DNA from 2 places in the Streptomyces tyrfis genome. Region 1 is predicted to be linked to the other one. Evidence: predicted binding sites of a transcription regulator. Region 1 holds the regulator's gene; the other holds the start of a gene.
What was found. Region 1 encodes HrcA, which represses chaperone genes, less so after heat shock. Its sites were predicted from a motif close to TTNGCACTCNGNNNNNCNGAGTGCNAA; they were not measured.

Region 1 (8,449 bases):
ATACCGGCAGAGATCGGTCAACACGGATGACATGACCGCATCGTGTCACGTCCGGCACGCCCCCGCGTGCGCGGCCTGCGGTCCGGTCGGCCGCCGGCCGCGGCGCGGGCCCGTCGAGCGGGCCGGCCCCGCGGCCGGGCAGTGGTGCGTCGCGGCCGGTCAGCGGCCGTTGAAGGCGTCCTTCAGCCGGGAGAACAGGCCCTGCTGGCCGGGCTGGAACTGGCCGGTGGGCCGTTCCTCGCCGCGCATCTTCGCCAGCTCGCGCAGGAGCCGCTCCTGCTCCGCGTCGAGCTTCGTCGGGGTCATCACCTCGACGTGCACGACCAGGTCGCCGCGTCCGCCGCCTCTCAGATGGGTGATGCCGCGTCCGTGCAGCGGGACCGACTGGCCGGACTGGGTGCCGGGCCGGATGTCGACCTCCTCCAGGCCGTCGAGCGTCTCCAGCGGCACCTTGGTGCCGAGCGCGCCCGCCGTCATGGGGATGGTGACGGTGCAGTGCAGGTCGTCGCCGCGGCGCTGGAACACCGGGTGCGCCAGCTCGTGGATCTCCACGTACAGGTCGCCGGCCGGGCCGCCGCCGGGGCCGACCTCGCCCTCGCCCGCGAGCTGGATGCGGGTGCCGTTGTCGACGCCGGCGGGGATCTTCACGGTGAGCGTGCGGCGCGACCGGATGCGGCCGTCCCCGGCGCACTCCGGGCAGGGGGTCGGCACGACCGTGCCGAAGCCCTGGCACTGCGGGCAGGGCCGCGAGGTCATGACCTGGCCCAGGAAGGACCGGGTGACCTGGGAGACCTCGCCGCGGCCGCGGCACATGTCACAGGTCTGGGCGGAGGTGCCGGGGGCGGCGCCCTCCCCGCTGCACGTGGTGCAGACGACGGCCGTGTCGACCTGGATGTCCTTGGTGGTGCCGAACGCGGCCTCCGCGAGGTCGACCTCCAGCCGGATCATGGCGTCCTGGCCGCGCCGGGTGCGCGAGCGGGGCCCGCGCTGCGACGAGGTTCCGAAGAACGCGTCCATGATGTCGGAGAAGTTGCCGAAGCCGCCCTGTCCGAAGCCGCCCGCGCCGCCACCGCCGCCGGAGGCGGAGAGCGGGTCGCCGCCGAGGTCGTAGACCTGCTTCTTCTGCGGGTCCGACAGCACCTCGTAGGCGGCGTTGATCTCCTTGAACCGCTCCTGGGTCTTCGGATCGGGATTCACATCCGGGTGCAGCTCGCGGGCGAGCCTCCGGAATGCCTTCTTGATCTCGTCCTGGGACGCGTCGCGGCGTACGCCGAGTACGGCGTAGTAGTCGGTGGCCACTTACGACTCCGCCAGGATCTGTCCGACGTAACGTGCCACTGCGCGTACCGCTCCCATCGTTCCGGGGTAGTCCATGCGGGTCGGTCCGACCACGCCGAGTTTGGCGACCGCCTCGCCGCCAGAACCGTAGCCGACTGTGACGACGGACGTGGAGTTGAGCCCTTCGTGGGCGTTCTCGTGCCCGATGCGTACGGTCATGCCCGAGTCCGTGGCCTCGCCGAGCAGCTTCAGCAGCACGACCTGTTCCTCCAGCGCCTCCAGCACCGGCCGGATCATCACGGGGAAGTCGTGCCCGAAGCGGGTGAGGTTGGAGGTGCCGCCGATCATCAGGCGCTCCTCCGTGTCCTCGACCAGGGTTTCGAGCAGGGTGGAGAGCACGGTGGACACGGTCCCCCGGTCCTCGCTCTCGAAGGATTCCGGCAGGTCCTGCACCAGGTGCGGGACGTCCGAGAAGCGCCGTCCGACGACCCGGCTGTTGAGACGGGCCCGCAGGTCGGCGAGGACCGTCTCGCCCAGCGGGGCGGGGCAGTCGATCATGCGCTGTTCGACCCGGCCGGTGTCCGTGATCAGCACGAGCATCAGCCGGGCGGGCGCCAGCGACAGCAGTTCCACGTGCCGCACCGTCGAACGGGTCAGCGAGGGGTACTGCACGATGGCGACCTGCCGGGTCAGCTGCGCGAGCAGCCGCACGGTGCGGCTGACCACGTCGTCGAGGTCGACCGCGCCGTCCAGGAAGTGATGGATGGCGCGGCGCTCCGGCGACGAGAGCGGCTTGACGCCCGCGAGCCGGTCCACGAAGAGCCGGTAGCCCTTGTCCGTCGGGATGCGTCCGGCGCTGGTATGGGGCTGGGCGATGAAGCCCTCGTCCTCCAGCACCGCCATGTCGTTGCGCACGGTGGCCGGGGAGACCCCCAGCTTGTGCCGCTCGGTGAGCGCCTTGGACCCGACGGGCTCCTCGGTGCCCACGTAGTCCTGGACGATGGCGCGCAGCACTTCGAGTCTGCGTTCGCTGAGCATCGCGCGCACCTCCAGTAGGTGGTTTCGACGGCGTTCCCGGCCGTGCCCGGTTCCTTCCCCGGGAACCGCCTGGCACTCTGTCGGCGCGAGTGCCAGCAATCCCCCGGTCAGTGTACGGCGGCCGACCGGGGACCTAGCAAGGGCGACCGGCCGCGGTCGCGGGACCGCACGGCCGCTGCCGATAGCGTTGCGGCATGGACGCCTGTTGGGAAGAGTTCGGCTGGGAGCGACTCGGTCACGGTCTGGGCCGGCGCCGCCTTCCCGGGTGGGACGCGACCGTCGCGCTGGTGGCCGGGGCGGACGGGGTGCTGCTCTACGACACCGGGTCGACGCTCCGCGAGGGCGCGGAGATCCGGGACCAGGCGCGGGCGCTGCTGGGCCGGGACGTGACGCATGTCGCACTCGGCCATCCGCATTTCGACCATGTGCTGGGCGCCGCGGCGTTCCCGGACGCCGAGGTGTACGGGGCGGCCGGCCTGGCGGAGCTGCTGCGGTCCGGGGCGGCGGAGCTCCGCGCCGACGCGGTGCGCCACGGGGTGCCGGAGGCCGACGCGTCGGCGGCCGCCGACGCGCTGGTGACGCCGCGCCACGAGGTGCACGACGAACAGACGCTCGATCTGGGCGGCGGCCGCCGGGTGCTGCTGGCGGACCTGGGTCCGGCGCACAGCGGCCACGACCTGGTGGCGGTCGTGCCCGGCTCCCCCGCCGTGGTGCTCTGCGGCGATCTGGTCGAGGAGTCCGGCGAGCCGCAGGCGGGCCCGGACGCGGTCCCGTCCCGCTGGCCGGCCTCGCTGGACCGGCTGCTGGCGCTGGGCGGCGGGGACGCGGTCTACGTGCCGGGACACGGGGCGGTGGTGGACGCGGCGTTCGTCCGGGCCCAGCGCGACCGGCTGGCGGCGGCGCACGGGACGTCCGGCGGTCCGGGGAGCGGCGGGGTCCACGCCGTCTGAGGGGGCGGTGGGCGGCCCCCTCGGCGTGTCGCGGGCCGTTCGCGTCCTATCGTCGTCCGATGCGCAGCTACCAGCCGGACCTGACCCCGCCATGGAAGCGGTCCGCCCCCGTTCCCGAGGTCCCCGCCGAAGCCGATCTGGTCGTGGAGGAGGTCTCCACCGGGTTCTGCGGTGCGGTGATCCGCTGCGAGAAGACGGCCCAGGGGCCGACGGTGACCCTGGAGGACCGTTTCGGCAAGCACCGGGTGTTCCCGATGGAGCCACGCGGTTTCCTGCTGGAGGGCAAGGTGGTCACGCTGGTGCGCCCGGCGCGGTCCGCCGCTCCCGCGCGCCCGGCGCGCACGGCCTCGGGGTCCGTCGCGCTCCCCGGCGCGCGGGCCCGGGTGGCACGGGCGGGCCGGATCTATGTGGAGGGCCGGCACGACGCGGAACTGGTCGAGCGGGTCTGGGGCGACGACCTGCGGATCGAGGGCGTGGTCGTGGAGTACCTGGAGGGCGTCGACGACCTCCCGGCCGTCGTGCGCGAGTTCTCCCCCGGCCCGGACGCCCGGCTCGGGGTGCTGGTGGACCATCTGGTCCCCGGTTCCAAGGAGTCCCGGATCGCGGAACAGGTCTCGGACGCGGACGTGCTGGTGGTCGGCCACCCCTACATCGACGTGTGGGAGGCGGTGAAGCCGTCGTCCGTCGGCATCGCCGCCTGGCCGGCGGTGCCGCGCGGCCAGGACTGGAAGACCGGTGTGTGCCGGGCGCTGGGCTGGGAGGAGAACACCGGCGCGGCCTGGCAGCGCATCCTCTCCTCGGTGCGCTCGTACCGGGACCTGGAACCGTCCCTGCTGGGCTCGGTGGAACACCTGATCGACTTCGTGACGGCGCCGGAATCCGGCCCCTCCGGCGGCTGATCGGCGGGAGCGGGCGGGCGGCGGGGCCCGCCGCCGGTCGCACCCTCGCCCGCCGCCGGTCGCGCCCTCGCCCCGGCCGGCCGCCGGTCGCCCGCTCCACGGCCCTCGGTTCAGCGGGCCCCGGTCCGCCGGGTTCTCAGTCCACCAGGTCCCGCACCACCGCGTCGGCCAGCAGCCGCCCGCGCAGGGTGAGCACCGCCCGCCCCTCCCCGTACGGCCCGGGCTCCAGCAGCCCGTCCTCGACCGCGCGGCCCGCCGCGGCCAGCCCCGCCGGCTTCAGCAGGTCGAGCGGGCAGCCGTCCACCAGGCGCAGTTCCAGCAGGATCCGTTCGACCCGCCGGTCCTCGGCGGAGAGGATCTCGCGGCCGGCGCCGGGCGAGCGCCCCTCGGCCAGCGCCTGCGCGTACGCCCCCGGGTGCTTCACGTTCCACCAGCGCACGCCGCCGACATGGCTGTGCGCCCCGGGGCCGGCGCCCCACCAGTCGGCCCCGCGCCAGTACAGCTCGTTGTGCAGGCAGCGACCCTCGGGGGTGCGGGCCCAGTTCGACACCTCGTACCAGGAGAAGCCCGCCGCGGTCATCGCCTCGTCCGCGATCAGATAGCGGTCCGCGTGGACGTCGTCGTCGGTCATCGGGACCTCGCCGCGCCGGATGCGGCGGGCCAGCCCGGTGCCCTCCTCGACGATCAGCGCGTACGCGGACACATGGTCCGGGCCGGCCCCGATCGCGGCTTCCAGCGAGGCCCGCCAGTCGTCGTCGGACTCGCCGGGGGTGCCGTAGATCAGATCGAGGTTGACGTGCTCGAAGCCCGCCGCGCGCGCCTCCGCGACGCACTCCTCCGGCCGTCCGGGGGTGTGCGTGCGGTCCAGGACCTTCAGCACGTGCCGCCGGGCGCTCTGCATGCCGAAGGAGATCCGGTTGAAGCCGCCCTCCCGCAGTTCCGCGAGATACGCCGGACCGACGGATTCCGGGTTGGCCTCGGTGGTGATCTCGGCGTCGTCCGCCAGACCGAACTCGTCGCGGACCGCCGCCAGCATCCGGACCAGGTCGGCGGCGGCCAGCAGGGTCGGCGTGCCCCCGCCGACGAAGACCGTGCGGACCGGGCGCGGGTCGTCCCCCAGGACCTCGCGGGCCCGGCGGACCTCGGCGATCAGATGGGCGGCGTAGTTGTCCCGGGAGGCCAGCGCGCCGCCGGAGCCGCGCAGCTCGGTCGCGGTGTAGGTGTTGAAGTCGCAGTAGCCGCAGCGGCTCGCGCAGTAGGGCACGTGCAGGTAGAAGCCGAGCGGCCGGCCGACGGCGCCTTCCAGGGCGTGGCGGGGCAGCGCCCCGTCGTCGGGCACGGGTTCACCATCGGGCAGTACGGAAGGCATACCGCCATTGTCACCCGCCCGCCGGAACCGTCCGGCCATGCCCATGACGCACGCGCCTGACGGACGCCCTGGCGGAGACCCACGACGAAGGGCCCGACGACCGGCACGAACGGGCACGGCAGGCGGTGGGGGCGCCGGGCCTGACGGGCCGGCCGGGCCCCCGCTCAGCCCGCCTGGAGCACCAGCAGGGCCAGGTCGTCGTCGGGCGGGCGCTCGGCGAACTCGTGCACGGCCCGCTTGATCCGTTCCGCGATGCCGTCCGCCGACAGACCGGCGCAGTCGGCCAGGGCGCGGGCCAGGCCGTCCCCGTCGTCGAACATCAGCGCCCCGGAGCGCCGCTCGGTCACGCCGTCCGTGACGCACAGCAGGCTGTCGCCGGGCGCCAGCTCGAAGCTCTGGCTCTCGTAGGCGACGTCGTCGAAGATCCCGAGCAGCATCTGCGGCTCGGCGGCCGGGCGCACCTCGCCGTCGGGCCGCAGCAGCAGCGGCAGCGGGTGGCCGGCGCTGGCCAGGGTGCAGCGCACCCCGCCGTCCGGCAGCGGCACGAGTTCCCCGTACAGCAAGGAGAGGAAGCGGGACTGCCCGGTGTCCGCGGTCTGCTGGCCGCCCGCCGCCGCCACCATGAGCGCGGCGGCCTCGGCGGCCTCCATCGCGTCGTCGAGGAGCAGCCGGTTGAGCCGGTCCAGGACCTCGCCGACGCCGAAGCCCTCCCGGGCCAGCAGGCGCAGCCAGGGCCGGGCGAGGCCGGTGACGACGGCGGCCTCGGGGCCGCTGCCCTGGACGTCGCCGAGGACGAAGCACCAGCGGTCGCCGGGGCACGGGAAGATGTCGTAGAAGTCGCCGCCGACGACCCCGTCGTCGCTGGGCTCGTACACCAGTGAGCTGGTCACCCCGGGTATGTCCGCGACCTTGCCGGGCAGCAGCGCCCGTTGCAGGATGCGGCTGATGGTGGCCTGCCGGGTGTAGGCGCGGGCGGCGCCGACGGCGAGGCCGACCCGGCGGACGAAGTCCTCGATCAGGGTGGTCACCTCGCCGGGGACACGGCCCGTGCCCTCCCGGCCGAGGAGTACGGCGCCGAGGGCGCGCCCGCCCGAGGTGACCCGGTAGGCGAGGGCGGATCCGTCGGGCACCCGTGGCTCCGTCTCCTCCTCCTCGGCCCGGGGCCAGGGCAGGCAGACGGGTCCGGTGCCCACCCGTTCGGGCAGCCGGATCGGGTCCTGTTCGAGCACCGCGCGCAGCGTCGCGGTCTCGGTCTCGTCCCGGTGCCAGACGCTGGCGAGCCGGGGGACGGCCGAGGGGCCGCCGTTCTCCGGTTCCAGCCAGATCGCGCACCAGTCCGCGAGCCTGGGGACCAGTAACTGCCCGGCGAGCGCCGCGACGATGTCCTCGTCGAGCTGTCCGGCCAGCAGGTCGGACGCCTCGGCGAGGAACGACAGCGCGCCGCGGCCGGCCCAGTCCGCGTCGTCGCGCAGGGCGCGCCGGGCGGTGGGGGCGAGCAGTTCGGCGGCGCGCAGCCCCTGCTGGAATCCGGGCTCGGCGGACGGGTCGGGGAACGGGTTCCAGTCGTCGACGGGGAGCCGGGCCCAGACGGTCTTGTGGCCGGTGCGGTAGGTGATGCCCCAGCGCTCGGCGAGGGCGCCGACGAGCTGGAGTCCGCGCCCGTACTCGGCGGGATCGGCGGGGGCGGCGGTCCCGTCGCCGTCCGCCGGCCGCTCGCCGCGCACGGCACGGGCGGGGTGGCGGTCGGAGACCTCCAGCACCACGGCCGCGGCCTCGTCCTCGGTGGCCGTCTCCAGCCGGCACAGCAGCTCGACGTCGGTTCCGGCGTGCACGACCGCGTTGGTGACCAGTTCGCTGGCGACGACGGAGGCGTCGTCGGCCAGGCGCTCGCTGAAGCCCACGGCGGCGGGCAGTCCCAGCCCGGTCCACTCGGCGAGCGCGGCCCGCACGAACCGTCGTCCTGCGGAGGGGGCGAGGAGGTTTCCGGGCAGAGACGTACGGGCGACCGGGCGCTGATCCGCACGGCCGACGGTGATACCGGGACGCTGGACGATGTCCCGCTGCAAGGGAACGGACCCCACGGTGCAGCTCCTGACCTGTTCTCGCTCTGGCTGTTCTCGTTGCTGTCTGTTGGCTGTCTGTTCTCGGTCTGTATTCGCTCGGTGCCGCTGACGACACCGACAGACTGACAGATGGACCATGCCCATAAGCAGCGAGTTGCCGAAGTGAGGGGAAGAAGAATCCGGACCGGCCGCACGGCGCGACCGGTCCGGAAGACCCCGCACGGCGTCCGTCGGGCCGTCGTGCGGGGCCTCGACGGGCTGCCGGTGCGGGGGTCGTGACGCCGCGGCGGGCGCCGCGCTACGCCTCCCGGGTCCCCAGGTACATGTCCTCGATGAGGTCCTTGTACTCGCGCTCGACGACGGGCCGCTTCAGTTTCAGGCTGGGCGTCAGTTCGCCGTGCTCGATGTCCAGGTCACGGGGCAGCAGCCGGAACTTCTTGATGGTCTGCCAGCGTTGCAACCCCTCGTTGAGCCGCTGCACATAGCCCTCGATGAGCTCGACCGTCCGCGGGGAGGCCACCACGTCGGCGTACGGCTTCCCGCCCAGGCCGTGCTCGGCGGCCCAGCCGAGGATGGCCGGCTCGTCGAGCGCGATCAGGGCGGTGCAGTAGTTGCGGTCCGCGCCGTGCACCAGGATGTTGGAGACGAACGGGCAGATCGCCTTGAACCGCCCCTCGACCTCCGCCGGGGCGATGTACTTGCCGCCGGACGTCTTGATCAGGTCCTTCTTGCGGTCGGTGATCCGGAGGTAGCCGTCCACGGACAGCTCGCCGATGTCCCCGGTGTGGAACCAGCCGTCCGCCTCCAGCACCTCGGCGGTCTTCTCCGGCTGGTTGTGGTAGCCGTCCATCA
Region 2 (8,449 bases), on a different contig from region 1:
GGCCTTCCTCTCGGAGCGGCCCGTCAGGATAACGGCCGTAATGCGTCGTTGACCTGCCGCACGGCCCCTCCTACCGTTGTAAGCAGCTGCTTACATATGGAGGCCGCAGTGACCACAGCAGACGTCACACCTCTCGCCTATCCCTTCAACACCGCCGCGGGGCTGGAGCTCGCGGAGGAGTACGAGCGCGTACGCGACCAGCCGGGTCTCTTACGCGTCCAGATGCCGTACGGCGAGCCGGCCTGGCTCGTCACCCGTTACGCGGACGCCCGGCTCGTCCTCGGCGACCAGCGCTTCAGCCGGGCCATGGCCGTCTCGCGCGACGAGCCCCGGCAGTCCGAGGGGCGGCGCGACAGCGGCATCCTCAGCATGGACCCGCCGGACCACACCCGGCTGCGCTCCCTGGTCGCCAAGGCGTTCACGGTCCGCCAGGTCGAGAAACTGCGCCCGCAGGTACGGAAGTTGACGTCCGAGCTGCTCGACGCCATGGAGGCGGCCGGTCAACCCGCCGATCTGGTCGACCTGTTCGCACTGCCGCTGCCGGTCGCGGTGATCTGCCGGATGCTGGGCGTGCCGACCGAGGACCGCCCGAAGTTCCGTGTGTGGAGCGATGCCGCGTTGTCGACGAGTTCGCTCACCGCCGAGGAGTTCGACCGGAACCGCGAGGAACTGCGCGCCTACATGGCCGAGTTGATCGCGCAGCACCGCGCGGAGCCGCGCGACGATCTGATGACCGCGCTGATCGAGGCCCGCGACGGCGGCGACCGTCTCTCCGAGCTCGAACTCGTCGACCTGTGCGTCGGCATCCTGGTGGCCGGGCACGAGACCACGGCCTCCCAGATCCCCAACTTCGTGCTCACCCTGCTGGACCACCCCGACCAGCTGGCCCGGCTCCGGGCCGAGCCCGAGCTGATCACGAACGCGGTCGAGGAGCTGCTGCGTTTCGTGCCGCTGGGCAGCGGTTCCGGCCAACCGCGTTACGCCACCGAGGACATCGAGGTCGGCGGAACCCTCGTCCGGGCCGGCAGCCCGGTCCTGGTCGCCGTCGGCGCGGCCAACCGCGACGCGCTGCGGTTCTCCGCCCCGGGCGTGCTGGACATCGCCCGGGAGAGCAACCAGCACCTGGGATTCGGCCACGGCGTGCACCACTGCCTGGGCGCCCCGCTGGCCCGCATGGAACTCCAGGAGGCGCTGAGCGCCCTGATCACCCGCTTCCCCGGGCTGCGGCTCGCGGGCGACGTGACCTGGAAGTCCGAGATGCTGGTGCGCGGCCCGCGCGTCATGCCGATCGGGTGGTGACCCCGATGACCACGTGGAACGTACGCGTCGACCCGGAGCTCTGCCAGGGATCGGGCATGTGCGCGGGCACGCTGCCCGAGGTGTTCGCCCTGGACGGCGAGCGGGACGGACGGGAACATGCCCGGGCCAGGACGGAGGGGGTCGAGCCGGACGAACGGCTGCTGGACGCCGCCGACATCTGCCCGGCGCTGGCGATCACCGTGCACGACGGCACGTCGGTGATCGGCCCGCGCCGCGACTGAGCACCGGAAGCGGCGGACGTACGCACGGCGACCAGGCGCCGGGGACCGCGAAAGCAAAAGTACGCGCGACGACCGAGCACCGGGGAACGGCGGACGTGTGCGCCCGGCGGCGGACGTCCACACCGGGCGGGCGGCTGCGGTTCCCGGCCCGCGCGCCCGCCCGGAGCTCAAGCCTCGACGCCCGAGCGCTCTTTCAGAGGAATGGGTGGCGGGCCCTTACCCACCCACCCTCCCTACCCCACGAATTGACGAGACGTGACCGGTTTGCCACGGACCGTGCCGACGCTCTAGCGTGCCGAACAACAAGCGACCCCTGCCGGTGCTACGAACACCGGACAGGGGTCTGACCAACTCGATCGATCGGACCTCGATCCATGGCTGTCAGCCAGCTTAACGCCGCCCCGCGTCCCCCGCACACGCCCCCGCCCGCAGCACCGCCCACGGCCTCGCGTCCGCACCCGATGGCGAACCCGGGATACGGCAAGCGCTCCGCGCCCGCTCAACTCCCCCGCACGGGACACGACTTCTCACATCTGCCGCCGCGCGAGGCGGCCATCGCGGCCTACCTCGACCGGCTGCCCGACGGGGCCGACATCTCGGTGAAGACGCTGGCCAAGGTCCTCCCGTACGGGCAGTGCGCGCTGCGGACCGCCCTCAACCGCCTCCAGCGGGAGGGCCATCTGCGACGCGGCAGCGAGTGCGTCGCCGCCGACGACGGCTGCCTGCACTGGGTGACCCGCACGTTCTTCTCCCGCACCGCGCGGGACGACGACTGGTGGGAGGCGTTCGCCCGGGGCGACGCGCCCCGGGAGCGGCCGCGGCGGCCCACCCGTTCCCGGTCGTTCGTCCTGCTGGCCGCGCTGGGGCGCACCGCGCCCTCGCTCGTCCTGTCGCAGGCCGACTGCGCGGCGCTGGAACCGCTGGTCACCGACTGGTTACGCGCGGCGCCACGGAGCCGGAGATCCTGCACGCCCTCACCGACGGCCTCCCCGCCCCCGTCCATCACCCGGCGGCCCTCGTCCGCAGGCGGCTCCTCGACAAGATCCCACCCGAACGGGTCACCCCGACTCCCCCGCGCCCGGTGCTGCGCACCCTGGAATGCGGCGAGTGCCGCGCCCCCGGCAGCCAGGAGGCCCTGATCGGCGGGCTCTGCGGCCGCTGCCGGGGCAACCCCGGCGAGCAGCCCGTCACCGCCCCGCCCGGGGCCGTCCCCGCGTCCCTCGTCCGCGACCGGATGAACGAGGTCCGGGCCGCGCTCGCCCCACATCCCGAACGCCCCTCCTCGTCGCGGCCGTGACCGAAGCGGCCCCACCCGCTCCGTCCGGCCGCGCCCCGGACGCCTCCCCGCCGCAGCCGCAGCCTGGACGCCTCTCCATCGCAGCCGCAGCCTGGACGCCTCTCCATCGCAGCCGCAGCCTGGACGCCTCTCCGCCGCAGCCGTGGTCCGGTCACGCGCCACCCGGCCAGGCCGGAGCCCGGGAGCCGTTCCCCCCAGAACCGGCCCCGGACCCGGCCGCCGCGTCAGCAGTGTCCGAAACCCGCTCCCACCTGGGAGTGGTTTGTTCCGCTTCCCGAATCCGTTCGCTACTCCACGTGTTCACCATGGCACCTGTTGTAGTGAATCGGCCCAAAGGGGAAACGACCTGTGTCCGAACCGACCCGCGAGCAGATCGCCTCGGCGCTGCGGAGCAAGCCGCCCATCGCCCTGACTCCCGGCCTCCGCCTGGACGCCGAGCCGCACGGAGCGCTTCCGTTGCCGCCCAGCACCGTGTGGGACCTGCCGGGCGGGACCGCCTGGGTGTACGACGGCGAGGGGCACCGGGGGCTCGCGCGGCCCGTGATCTTCGCCGACGGTTTCAACACCGGACCGAGCAGCCTGGACTTCTTCTGGGAGGTCATGGAGTTCGGCGACTACGCGCTCATCAGCGAGCTGCGCCGCCGGGGACACGACGTCGTCCTCCTGGGATTCCACGAGCGCAGTGCGTCGATTCTGGACAATTCCCGTACCGCGCAGGCCGCGATCAGCCGCGCGATCGGGGAACGGCAGGGCGATACGCCGCTGGCCGTGGGCGGGTTCGGCATGGGCGGCCTGATCGCCCGGCACGCGCTGGCGAAGCTGGAGCGCGAGGGCGTCGACCACCGGACCGCGCTGTACTTCTCGTACGACAGCCCGCATCGCGGCGCGTGGGTGCCGCTCGCGCTCCAGGCGTTCGCGCACTACATCCGGGTGCTCGACAGCCGGTTCTCCGACCAGATCAACAGCCCGGCCGCCCGGGAGCTGCTCTGGCGGCACGTCTCGGAGTGGGACGGGACGCCTCGGCGGAGCGAGGAGCGCACCGCGTTCCTCGAAGAGATGCGGCGCGTCGGCGAGTGGCCGCGCGGGCCGCGGCTGGTGGGCGTCGCCAACGGCGTGGCGGACGGCACCGGCACCGATGTCCGGGCCGGTGAACTCGCCCTGGAGGGAAAGGGGCCGTCGGTCATCGGCACCGAGCTCTACACCCAGGTGCCGGGCGACGACGAACTCGTGGCGAACCTGCGGGTGGTGACGCTGAAGGACGACGAGGTGCACGCGTCCGGGCTCCCGTCGGTCGACGGCGCGCCCGGCGGCTCGCTGGAGGGCTTCGGCATCCTCGCCGACGGCCTCAACGCCCTCAACCCGGTCCTCGGCTTCAAGACCGACGTCCGTATCCGCTCGCACTGCTTCGTGCCGTCCGTCAGCGCCGTCGACATCCGCGACCTGGACACGGACGAGGCGCTATACGCGGACATCTCGGCCCTGCCGCCGGAGCAGAGCGGGCTCGACGCGTTCAAGCTCGCCTCCCGCAACGGCGGCCACAGTCTCGTGACTGCGGAACTCTGCGGCTGGCTCCTCGACCAGCTTCCCTGAGGGCTGCCCCGTCGCCCCCGGGCCCATGGCCGGGAAACGACGACCCCGGAAACGACGCGCGCCCCGAAGATCGACGCGGACCCCGGAAACGACGCGGGCCCCCGGGACCGGATGGTCCCGGGGGCCCGCGCTACCGCGAGGCTGTGCCGGCGGCCGGACTGCCGATCCCGGAGGATCAGAAGTCCATGTCACCGCCCGGCATGCCGCCCGGAGCGGCCGCGGCGGCCTTCTCCGGCTTGTCGGCGATGACGGCCTCGGTGGTCAGGAACAGCGCGGCGATGGACGCGGCGTTCTGCAGGGCGGAGCGCGTGACCTTCGCCGGGTCGATGATGCCCTCGGCGATCATGTCGACGTACTCGCCGGACGCGGCGTTCAGACCGTGGCCGACGGCCAGGTTGCGCACCTTCTCCACGACGACGCCGCCCTCAAGGCCGCCGTTGACGGCGATCTGCTTGAGCGGGGCCTCCAGGGCCAGCTTGACGGCGTTGGCGCCGGTCGCCTCGTCGCCCGAGAGCTCCAGCTTCTCGAAGACGGCGGACGCCTGCAGCAGGGCCACGCCACCACCGGCGACGATGCCCTCCTCGACGGCGGCCTTGGCGTTGCGCACCGCGTCCTCGATGCGGTGCTTGCGCTCCTTCAGCTCGACCTCGGTCGCGGCGCCGGCCTTGATGACGGCCACGCCGCCGGCCAGCTTCGCGAGGCGCTCCTGGAGCTTCTCGCGGTCGTAGTCCGAGTCGGAGTTCTCGATCTCGGCACGGATCTGGTTGACGCGGCCCTGGACCTGGTCGCTGTCACCGGCGCCGTCGACGATCGTCGTCTCGTCCTTGGTGATGACGACCTTGCGGGCGCGGCCGAGCAGGTCGAGACCGGCGTTCTCCAGCTTGAGGCCGACCTCCTCGGAGATGACCTGGCCACCGGTGAGGATGGCGATGTCGCCGAGCATGGCCTTGCGGCGGTCGCCGAAGCCCGGGGCCTTGACGGCGACGGACTTGAAGGTGCCGCGGATCTTGTTGACGACCAGGGTCGACAGGGCCTCGCCCTCGACGTCCTCGGCGATGATCAGCAGCGGCTTGCCGGACTGCATGACCTTCTCCAGCAGTGGCAGGAGGTCCTTCACGCTGCTGATCTTGGAGTTGACGATCAGGATGTACGGGTCGTCCAGGGACGCCTCCATACGCTCCATGTCGGTGGCGAAGTAGGCCGAGATGTAGCCCTTGTCGAAGCGCATGCCCTCGGTGAGCTCCAGCTCCAGCCCGAAGGTCTGGGACTCCTCGACGGTGATGACGCCTTCCTTGCCGACCTTGTCCATGGCCTCGGCGATGAGCTCGCCGATCTGGGTGTCGGCGGCGGAGATGGAGGCCGTGGAAGCGATCTGCTCCTTGGTCTCCACGTCCTTGGCCTGCTCCAGGAGAGCGGCGGAGACGGCCTCGACGGCCTTCTCGATACCCCGCTTGAGAGCCATCGGGTTGGCGCCCGCGGCGACGTTGCGCAGACCCTCGCGGACGAGAGCCTGGGCCAGAACGGTGGCGGTGGTCGTACCGTCGCCGGCGACGTCGTCCGTCTTCTTGGCGACCTCCTTGACCAGCTCCGCACCGATCTTCTCGTACGGGTCCTCCAGCTCGATCTCCTTGGCGATGGACACGCCATCGTTGGTGATCGTGGGGGCGCCCCACTTCTTCTCAAGGACGACGTTGCGACCCTTGGGGCCAAGGGTGACCTTGACGGCGTCAGCGAGCTGGTTCATGCCGCGCTCGAGACCGCGCCGGGCCTCCTCGTCGAACGCGATGATCTTGGCCATGTGAAGTGGTCCTCCCGGACAGGGGTGGATTTTCTCCGGACCGAGTGGCGCCCGCGACGGACGGCCTGCGTACCCAGCGGTTCCTTGCCCCACCGGGCTCGCGGGCCTCACCGGCCCGGCCCAAGTTCTGTCACTCTCACCCGGAGAGTGCTAACGCCAATGATTAGCACTCGACCCCGTCGAGTGCAAGCGTCTCCCTCGGGATGTGGACAACCGCCGACGCCCGCGGCGCACCGGCAACGGCAGCCGGGGGACACCGGGCCCGGCGGACCCGGGGACCGGAGCCGGGAACCGGAGCCCGGGACCGGAGCCGGGGGCCGAGGCCCGGGAACGCCCCCGCGGCCGGGGCGCCGGGAGACGCACGGAGGGCCCGCCCCCGGTCCATCCCGGGGTGCGGGCCCTCCGTACGTGAGCGGTGTCTTCGGTGGCCGACCGCGCCGAACTCAGCCGACGGCGAGCTTGACCATGTCCGCCTGCGGCCCCTTCTGGCCCTGCGAGATCTCGAACTCAACTCGCTGACCCTCTTCGAGGGTGCGGTAGCCGTCCATCTGGATCGCGCTGTAGTGGACGAAAACATCCGCACCACCGTCGACCGCGATGAAGCCGTACCCCTTCTCCGCGTTGAACCACTTGACGGTGCCCTGAGCCATGCCTAACTCCCCTATTACTGGCCCTTGCGCAGGACCGCACTTCGCGGACCCGGGTCAGAACTCACCCTCCGACAGGAGAGGGTGTGTGCGCCGGAACGCGTCGACCGCGGCCGAATGTATCTGCCCAACTGCCCTCTGCAACAGGTCAATCGGACGAGAATTCCGGGCAGCACCGATCGCCCGGACCGGAGGAATTCACAGGATTCCGGGGCAAGTCGGGCCGGGCAAAGACGACTTATGGCGCATGAAGATCGCACACTTTGGCCACTTCTTATCGTGGCCAGGCGCATTCTCATTGGCGGGCGGCACGTGAAGTTGGGGGGACTTCCCCCACTCTACCGCGCTCAACCATGCAGAATTGCCCCCTCCGCTTTCTCGCGGAGAGGGCAATTCGGATAACGCCGCGGCGCCGGCGGCGGCCGGCGGACGGTGGGGATCCGTCGGCGGGCGGCCGCCGCGCGGGGAGCCTTCGGACCGTCAGCAGCCGCCCGCGACGGCGGGGATGATCGAGATCCCGGCGCCGTCCGGGGTCGCCGTCTCCAGGCCGTCCTCGAAGCGCACGTCGTCGTCGTTCACGTACACGTTCACGAAGCGGCGCAGCTTGCCCTGGTCGTCCAGGACGCGGGCGGCGATGCCCGGGTGGTTCGCCTCCAGGGACTCGATGACCTGGGAGAGGGTCGCGCCCTCGGCCGGGACCTCGGACCGGCCGCCCGTGTAGGTGCGGAGGATGGTGGGGATACGGACCTTGACGCTCATGATGGGTGTGCCTTTCTTCGGTCGCGGTGGGGATCAGGCGGTGGCGAGGCCGGCGGCGCGGAACGCGTCCAGGCTGGGGCGGATCGTCGCGGTCGCCTGCGAGGTGGCGGCCACCGCGTCCAGGGTCTTGAGGCCGTCGCCGGTGTTGAGGACGACGGTGGTCAGCGACGGGTCGAGCACCCCGTCCTCGATCAGCTTCTTCGTGACGCCGACCGTCACCCCGCCCGCCGTCTCGGCGAAGATGCCCTCGGTGCGGGCCAGCAGCTTGATCGCGTCGACGATCTGGTCGTCGTTCACGTCCTCGACCGCGCCCCCGGTGCGGCGGGCGATGTCCAGGACGTACGGGCCGTCGGCCGGGTTGCCGATCGCCAGGGACTTGGCGATGGTGTCCGGCTTCTGCGGCCGGACGACGTCGAGGCCCGCCTTGAACGCGGTGGAGACCGGGGAGCAGCCCTCGGCCTGCGCGCCGAAGATCTTGTACGGCCTGTCCTCGACCAGGCCCAGCCTGACCAGCTCCTGAAGGCCCTTGTCGATCTTCGTGAGCTGCGAGCCGGACGCGATCGGGATGACGATCTGGTCGGGCAGCCGCCAGCCGAGCTGCTCGCAGATCTCGTACGCCAGGGTCTTGGAGCCCTCGCCGTAGTACGGGCGCAGGTTGACGTTGACGAAGCCCCAGCCCTCGCCGAGCGGGTCGCCGATGAGCTCCGAGCAGAAGCGGTTGACGTCGTCGTAGTTGCCCTCGATGCCGACCAGCTCGCCGCCGTACACCGCGGCCATGACGACCTTGCCCTGCTCCAGGTCGTGCGGGATGAACACG

Region 2: a site for HrcA is predicted at 6,390-6,416, ahead of groL (chaperonin GroEL). Genes of this name have one in related genera too.

The regions. Positions count from the first base shown of each region.
Region 1 covers NZ_JBAGJZ010000022.1:46,874-55,322, reverse strand. The annotation lists gene WA762_RS18520 (nitronate monooxygenase) at 1-33, opposite strand, end outside; gene dnaJ (molecular chaperone DnaJ) at 160-1,299, opposite strand; gene hrcA (heat-inducible transcriptional repressor HrcA) at 1,300-2,316, opposite strand; gene WA762_RS18505 (MBL fold metallo-hydrolase) at 2,511-3,266, shown strand; gene WA762_RS18500 (DUF3097 domain-containing protein) at 3,326-4,165, shown strand; gene hemW (radical SAM family heme chaperone HemW) at 4,302-5,534, opposite strand; gene WA762_RS18490 (SpoIIE family protein phosphatase) at 5,699-7,600, opposite strand; gene WA762_RS18485 (AMP-dependent synthetase/ligase) at 7,896-8,449, opposite strand, start outside.
Region 2 covers NZ_JBAGJZ010000011.1:15,974-24,422, forward strand. The annotation lists gene WA762_RS10770 (cytochrome P450) at 109-1,299, shown strand; gene WA762_RS10775 (ferredoxin) at 1,305-1,541, shown strand; partial or broken gene WA762_RS10780 (hypothetical protein) at 2,003-2,838, shown strand; gene WA762_RS10785 (esterase/lipase family protein) at 3,187-4,428, shown strand; gene groL (chaperonin GroEL) at 4,604-6,226, opposite strand; gene WA762_RS10795 (cold-shock protein) at 6,670-6,876, opposite strand; gene WA762_RS10800 (ubiquitin-like small modifier protein 1) at 7,354-7,632, opposite strand; gene thrC (threonine synthase) at 7,666-8,449, opposite strand, start outside.